2 regions of the Ruminococcus sp. MSJ-25 genome follow, and region 1 is predicted to be linked to the other one. Evidence: riboswitches for the same ligand, from Rfam matches in the RefSeq annotation. Region 1 holds a riboswitch; the other holds the start of a gene.
The links. A riboswitch is a leader RNA that binds a small molecule or an ion and turns the genes downstream of it on or off. The one in region 1 is predicted to bind thiamine pyrophosphate.

Region 1 (4,201 bases):
GCTATTATCAGGAGGCAGGCAGAGCGGGACGTGACGGCAACGAAGCAAAGTGCATTTTGCTCTACAGCGGTCAGGACGTTGCGACCAACAAGTTTCTTATAAACAATTCTCATGACAATCCCGACCTTGACGATGACACTCTTGAAATGATACGCAAACGTGATCTTATGCGTCTGAAAAAGATGACCGATTACTGCAACACAAACGGCTGTCTGAGAGAGTTTATCCTTGGATATTTTGGTGAGAAGCAGGACAAGCCTTGTCAGAACTGTTCAGGCTGTTTGGGTGATTTCGGAGAAACAGAAGAAGTTGACGTGTCTGTGGATTGTCAGAAAGTGCTTTCCTGCATTTATAGACTTCACCAGCGAAACCTTTCTTTTGGAGCAGGTGTAATAGCACAGATACTTAAAGGCTCAGACTCCGAAAAGGTAAAGCGTTTTGACCTTTCCACTCTTTCGACATACGGCATAATGAAAGACTCCACGCATGTCTATATCCGCAGGCTCATAGCTTTTCTTGAAGCTGATGATTACATCACACAGACTTCACACGGGGATTTTTCTGTGCTTACCCTTACAAGAAGGTCTGCAGAGATATTAATGGACAAAAAGACTATTACAATACGCCTTCCAAAGAAAAAGCCAAAGAGCGAAACGGTCACAAAGATCGGCAGGGACGAAGTTACGACATTTGACAAGGAGCTTTTCGGACGGCTCAGAGCAGTGCGGAGCAAGCTTGCGACACAGGCAAGTCTGCCTGCATATATCATTCTTACAGACGCTTCACTGCGTGATATGTGTATAAAGCTTCCTAAGACGCAGACGGAGCTTTTGAATATCTCAGGAGTGGGAAAGTCAAAGCAGGAACGTTATGGAAGATACTTTGTAGCTGAGATACAGAAATATCTCAAGGAAAATCCTGACGCTGCTTCGGGTTATAAATATATCCCAGAGGGCTATCTGCAAAAACAGATGGCGGAAGGCGGTCAAAGCACAAAGGAATATATAATTGCCCACGCAGGTGAGCTTTCAGGCAAAGAACAGGATATGACCCTTTCAGAAGTATGCGACAGCATTTTCTATCAGCTCGGCACAGACGGCGATATAAGAAGCATAAAACTTGCCATAAAAGAATGGCTCATAGGTGAAAATTATCTTGCAAAAGACGGAGCAAACGGCAGGGGCTTTCTTGAAACTACAATACTTTCCCCCGAAGCAGGAATAATAGAGCGTGAAAAAATATCACAGCTTGGAAACAGCTACAAGACGATACTTTTTCCAAAGCAGGCGCAGGAATTTATTTTTGAGAACATAGAGGAGATACTCAGCAAAGATGTACAAAACTAATAATAAAATGCGGTTTTGTGACAAATATTTATGTTTTCATACAATTTAGGTGGGGAAAATCAGAAAAGCTATTGAAAACCCACGAAAAAAGCAGTATAATAACAATAGTACATAAAACGACACGGGAGCTGAATGTTTTTCGGCTGAGAAAGAGCAAATTGATGTTCTGACCGCACCTGATATGGGTAATGCCAGCGTAGGAAAATAGTGTGTATATCTATGCGTATGCCCTTTTATCAGGCATACGCATTTTTTGTACGCAGAAAGGAATGGTATAATATGAAAAATTCAAAAACACTCACACTGGTCGAGGGTGCAGTAATGGTGGCACTGGCAACAGTGCTTAGCTTTATCAGAGTATACAAGCTCCCTTGGGGCGGCTCTATCACACTGCTCTCCATGCTTCCTATAGCCGTTTTCAGCATTAAGCATGGCGTAGCAAAGGGTCTTGGAGCGGCATTTGTTTTCTCTCTCATTCAGTTCATTCAGGGTATCACAGACGGACTTTTCGGCTGGGGACTTTCTCCTGTAATGCTCGTTGCCTGCATATTCATTGACTATCTTGCAGCCTACACAGTTCTCGGTGTGGCAGGAATTTTCAGAAAGAAAGGCGCAGTGGGCTGGATAGCAGGAACGATGATAGCAGTTTTCCTGAGATTTGTTTGCCACTTCATCAGCGGCGTTGTTATCTGGAAGTCATTCGGCGCACTGTGGGACGGCTTCTCAACAGACAACAGCGTACTCTACAGCCTGCTTTACAACGGCTCATATATGCTTCCTGAAATGATATTCACAGCTATCGGTGCGTTTGCACTTTTTGAGATACCTCAGACTAGAAAAATTCTTTCCACACAGGATAAATAATCACACATTGCAAAAGGCTGGCGGTCTGCGGCTGTTTTCATTCATGCAAAAAAAAGGACGAACACAAAATGTTCGTCCTTTTATTTATCAGTTATAACCGCAGGCAAGACGTTTCTCAAACTCAGCCGCAGGCAGAGGCTTGTCAAACACAAAGCCCTGAACAGCGTCACAGCCAACTTCTCTGAGATAGTCAAGCTGCTGCTCAGTTTCAACTCCCTCGGCGATAGTTTCCTTGCCAAGCTTTTTAACCATTTTTATAATGTAATAGAACATTATAAGATCTTTATCCTTGCCCTCATAATCCTTTTCAAGAGGAATAAAGGACTTGTCTATCTTTATTACCTGCAGATCAACATTCTTTATCATATTGAGCGATGAAAAGCCAGTACCAAAATCGTCCATAGATGTGACGATACCATTAGCTCTCAGACCATTCACGATCTCTGTGATAAGCTCAAAATTCTGATAATCCTCGCTTTCAGTAAGCTCTATTTCTATAAGCTGGTGATCAAGCTCGTATTTGTCGATCAAGGCAACTATATTACCTATCATATTTTTTTCTTCCAGGTGCTTCCTCGAAAAATTCACTGATATCCTCAAGGGTTCAAAACCCATATCTATGCGTTTTCTCAGCCATTTGCAAACTTCTTCAAGCACATAGTAGTCAAGCTTTATTATGCTTCCGTCATTCGTGAGAAGCGGAATAAACTCCACCGGTGCTGATAACCTTCCCTTTCTATGCCAACGTACAAGGGCTTCTGCACCAAATATCTCCTTGGTTTCGATGCGTACCTTTGGCTGATAATACACCTCGAACTCACCTGCCATAAGCCCAGCCATGAAGTTTGACAGCACTCCCTGAATTTTCATCAGTTCTTGTTTTATATTTTCGGAATACTCCATTACATGGCCTGCGCCAACTCGTCTTGCAGCAGCATATGCAATGCTTGCACGAGCCATTACTTCTCTTGGATATCTTATACCCACAGTTGACGAATATCCGATGGTTGCACTAAAAATAAAATCCTTTGATACTTTGCCATCGTCATACCTTATGTTCATAAAGCTGAGCATATCAATATATTCTCTGAGCGATTCGTTCTTTACAAGCATAACGAAATTATCGCCGCCAAGTCTTGCGATCATCTCACCATCTGAAAGATTTCGGTATATAGTCTTTGTATAATTACGCAAAACAACGTCGCCCTGTTCGTAATTTAATACCTTATTTACATATTTGAAGTTATGTATATTGAAAAAAATTATACTGAAATCCTCTATCCTGTTTTGTGCTATAAGCATACCGGCGTAATTTATCAAAGCGTCTAAATTTGCTGCACCTGTTTCGATATCCGTTTTTATAACATGAGTAACAAGCTCCTGCATAATTACCCTGTTAAATTGGATAAAAACAGTGTTTGCGATTATCTCTACGATATTCCTTTGCTCGTTATCAAAGCCATTGGAATTACCAGAATAAAAGGTCACTGTTATAAAGCCGCCTTCAAACAAAGGAAAACTTGCCTCAAAAGGCTCGTTTTCCACGTCCTTCTCTCTGTCATAAAGCACCATGAGCATATCTGCTCCATCCTCACAAAGCTTTGTTGCAGGCATTTTCACTGCAAGCTCCGCTCTGACGATGTCAAGCTTGTCTGCCACAGCAGCCACAGCACTTTTCACCTTGGCACTGCATTTGTCCATATTCTCCGAATCTTCATATATCGTTCGGAAGAAAAGCATCAAATCATTATCAAAATTCATTTTTATCCCCACTAATTTTTTATTCAATGATCACGTTCAGGAAAACGTTTTCAAAAATACCTGTACTTACCTTATTTCATTTTACTACTTTTTATAAAAAAAGTCAAGCAAACATAGCAAAACGCCGTCCTTTTCCGACGGCGTTTTATCGTCTTAGTAGCTATAGCTGCTTTCACCTACAAACTCCCTTGCAAGGGAATTTACAGGCACACTTTCGAGCATCACCGGCT
Region 2 (4,201 bases), on a different contig from region 1:
GATTTGTATACTAACAATAAACAGAAACGTATAATACTGCCATAAGTGTTTACAAAATAGAAACTTAATTATTACAGATTGTAATAATTAACGATGTATAATAATATACATGAAATCGTATAAGTACATGAATACAAAAACTGGAAAGGACTGATCCGTTATCAACATAATAAGAAAAATAACAGCAGTGATAATTTCATCAGTTATAATGATAAGCTTTGTGGCATTTGCACCGCAGGGATCCGCTAAGACTTATGTGAATGTTATAACAGCTTCTGCTGCCGACTCGATGACAAAACCTGTTTTGATAAAAAGACAAGCGTATTCAAACAAAATAGAAGCAGGAGTAAAAAATCTCACCAGCTTTTCCTCAAAGACTACATTTGAGGTCTATGTAAACGGACGCTATGTAAGAAAATATACATGGCAGGCACTTAAAAAGGATAACTATATAAATATAACCGATGACGGCAAGCTTTATCTTAAAGCTTCCACAAAATATAAAGTCACTGTCAAAGCGGTAAACGGCAGTGCCAAGTCAGAGTCGTCGATCCTCAACGTAAAGACAGCAGCAAAAACATACTATTATATAGATAAAAACGTTCAGCTTTATAGCTTTAAAAACGGTAGGTTCAAGAAATCCTCAAAAACAAAAGCCTCTGTGGCTGTGTCGGGTACTCTCACTACCGATAAAAATAAGCGTGTGGCAGGTCAGAGCAAGAATATCGGCGGAGCAAATTATGTCCTTATCAATGAAGGCGATCATAAAGGTAAGTACGTCAAGGTAGGAAAAGGTGTGAAGCGTACACCAGAGAGAAAAGCAAGAATAAAAACAGCCGTTGATTATGCCGCAAGCATGAACGGCGGAAGATATGTTTGGGGCGGAACAAAGTATAAGGCAACGGACTGCTGTGGATTGACAATGCAAGCCTATAGAAAAGCCGGTGTGAATATGTATAACAGCGTATATTCGCAGGCGAAAATGGGAAAAGCAGTGTCTTTGAAGAATATAGAAGCAGGCGACCTGATAATCTGTAATAACTATGGCCATGTAGCGATGTATATAGGCGGCGGAAAAATAGTCCATGCTATGAGTACATATTATGGGATCAGAATACAGCCTCTTGCAAATATCAAGTATTGCGGAAAGATAAACACTATCAGGAGAATACTGTAAAGCGAAGCGATTTTGCGGCATAACAAACTGTCGAATAACTGTAGGGGCGACCTTTGGTCGCCCGCTTGGTTTCATAGCACTGTATCGGTAAGTTTCAAATGTAAATGTATACACAATTTTTCCTTGACAATCTCGCTGACCAGTGTTATAATAAAAAAGCAGAAAAACTGCGAAAAATCGAATAAAGTTTGCAGGGGGACCCAAGCGAAAACGCTGGGTTGAGAAGGTAAAACCTGACCCTTTGAACCTGTTGGTCAATACCAGTGTAGGAAGCAATTTGTGTAAATTTACCTCCTGCATGGTCAGGAGGTTTTTTGTTTCCCCTTTTCCATAAGAAAGGAATAAAGTATGTTAAAATGTTTGTCAGTGGCAGGCTCGGATTGCTCCGGTGGCGCAGGTATACAAGCCGACCTTAAAGCCTTCAGCGCTAATGAAACTTTCGGCATGAGCGTTATTACCTCTGTCGTCGCTGAAAATACTACCCGTGTGCTGTCTGTTTTCAACGTACCCGTTGAGGAGATACAAAAACAGATAGACGCTGTGTTTGAGGATATCCACGTCGATGCCGTAAAACTCGGTATGCTCCCAACTGCCGAAATTATTTCAGCAGTTGCGGATAAGCTTAATGAGTATAAACCAAGTATTATCGTCTGCGATCCCGTCATGGTCGCTACAAGCGGCGACGCTCTCTCTGAGGGCGGAACTGTTTCCACCATGAGGGAAAAGCTCTTTCCTATAGTTACGCTCCTTACACCGAATATCCCCGAAGCCGAAGCTATCTCAGGCTTGGAGATAAAGAATGAAAACCATATGGAAAAAGCCGCAAGGATAATAATGGATATGGGCGTAAAAAACGTCCTCGTCAAAGGCGGTCATCTCACCGGCGACGCTGTGGATTATCTCTGTACCCCAGAGGGCGTTCATAAGCTTGCCTGCAAGCGTGTTGATTCGCCTAATACCCATGGCACTGGCTGTACTCTGTCATCTGCCATAACTGCAAACCTTGCCCACGGTATGGATATGCTCTCCGCTGTAACAAAGGCGAAAAACTATATCACCGAGGCAATAGAAAAATCATTCACAGTGGGCAAAGGACATAGCCCCGTTAATCACTTTTATGACTATTACGATTTGAAAGGAACTGTTCTATGAGAAATTATAAAACTCAAATGGAAGCCGCTAAAAAGGGTATCGTTACCCCTGAAATGGAAACAGTGGCTAAGAAAGAAAATATGGACGTAAACGAGCTTATGGCTCTTGTTGCAGCAGGTCAGGTTGCTATCCCTGCCAACGTAAACCATACTGCTCTCTCTGCCGAGGGTATCGGCAAAGGCCTTAAAACTAAGATAAACGTAAATCTCGGTATCTCAGGGGACGCTAAGAATTATGACATTGAGATGCAGAAAGTGGATATGGCTATCAAGTTCGGCGCTGAAGCTATCATGGACCTGTCAAACTACGGCAAGACCAATACTTTCAGAAAAGAGCTAGTAGCAAAGTCGCCTGCCATGATAGGCACTGTTCCTATGTATGACGCTATCGGCTACCTCGATAAAGACCTCCTTGAGATATCCGCTCAGGACTTTCTTAAGGTAGTAAAAGCCCATGCAGAAGAGGGCGTTGACTTTATGACTATCCACGCAGGTATCAACAGACGTGCAATCGAAGCTTTCAGACGTGAGGGAAGAAAAATGAATATCGTTTCCCGTGGCGGTTCACTGCTCTTCGCATGGATGATGATGACAGGCAACGAGAACCCATTCTTCGAGTATTATGACGAGGTACTTGAAATACTCAGAGAGTATGACGTAACTATCTCCCTTGGTGACGCACTCCGTCCGGGATGTCTTGCAGACGCTTCCGACGCCGCTCAGATCTCCGAGCTTATCGAGCTTGGCAACCTCACAAAGAGAGCGTGGGAAAAGGACGTTCAGGTAATGGTAGAGGGTCCTGGCCATATGGCAATGAACGAGATCGCCGCAAATATGATAATGGAAAAGAAGATATGCCACGGCGCACCTTTCTATGTACTTGGACCTCTGGTAACAGATATCGCACCTGGCTATGACCATATCACATCAGCTATCGGCGGAGCTATCGCCGCAGCAAGCGGTGCAGACTTCCTCTGCTATGTAACCCCTGCCGAGCATCTCAGACTTCCGGACGTTGACGACGTTAAGGAGGGCATTATCGCCAGCAAGATAGCAGCCCATGCCGCAGATATCGCAAAGGGCGTAAAGGGTGCAAGAGATATGGACGATAAAATGGCAGCGGCTCGTCACAAGATGGATTGGGACGAAATGTTCGAGATAGCACTTGACGGTGAAAAGGCAAGAAGATTCTTTGAGCAGACCCCACCTGCCGACAGACATACCTGCTCAATGTGCGGCAAGATGTGTGCCGTTAGAACAACAAACATGATACTCGAGGGCAAAGAGGTTAAATTCTGCTCAGAGAAGTAGAAAACTCGATGCAGGGGCGAACAGCGTTCGCCCGCATGAGATAAAAATTGAATGTCAGCTCGACAATTGTACGAAAAATCGGACAATTACATGAGAGCAGATATAAAAAGAATGTAATGTGCAAGAGGAGCGTCTTGCGAACTTTTTCATAAAAAGTATTCAGCGAGGGAACCCGTGTTTCGGGGTGAGAGGGTGCAATGGAGCACCGACCGAAAATAATTTACGTCAGATCGTGAGCGGATAGCATAGCCACGGTCTGTGCGCCGCTGGATAACTTGCTCTTTTTCGTTCGGCGGTGCGATACGATATGGAGGAATAAAAAATGAAAAAGACAAACATTCACAAATTGGTATTCGCAGCAGTATTGGTAGCCCTTGCAGTGGTAGGTTCGCTCATCTCGTTCCCTATCGGCGCTTCAAAGTGCGCACCTGTTCAGCACCTTGTAAATATAATCGGTGCAGTTTTCCTTGGACCTGCATGGGCAGTGGGCGTTGGCTTCACAGCCGCACTTCTCAGAAATCTTCTGGGACTTGGCTCTCTCCTTGCGTTCCCAGGCTCAATG

Region 2: another riboswitch for thiamine pyrophosphate. It lies ahead of thiD (bifunctional hydroxymethylpyrimidine kinase/phosphomethylpyrimidine kinase); the one in region 1 lies ahead of KQH97_RS02810 (energy-coupled thiamine transporter ThiT).

Annotation. Positions count from the first base shown of each region.
Region 1 is NZ_JAHLPI010000010.1:16,097-20,297, forward strand. Features, by position in the region: gene recQ (DNA helicase RecQ) at 1-1,346, shown strand, start outside; TPP riboswitch at 1,458-1,567, shown strand; gene KQH97_RS02810 (energy-coupled thiamine transporter ThiT) at 1,626-2,210, shown strand; gene KQH97_RS02815 (bifunctional diguanylate cyclase/phosphodiesterase) at 2,298-3,971, opposite strand; gene KQH97_RS02820 (uridine kinase) at 4,125-4,201, opposite strand, start outside.
Region 2 is NZ_JAHLPI010000016.1:150,041-154,241, forward strand. Features, by position in the region: gene KQH97_RS08895 (C40 family peptidase) at 188-1,177, shown strand; TPP riboswitch at 1,360-1,466, shown strand; gene thiD (bifunctional hydroxymethylpyrimidine kinase/phosphomethylpyrimidine kinase) at 1,526-2,329, shown strand; gene thiC (phosphomethylpyrimidine synthase ThiC) at 2,326-3,639, shown strand; gene thiW (energy coupling factor transporter S component ThiW) at 3,962-4,201, shown strand, end outside.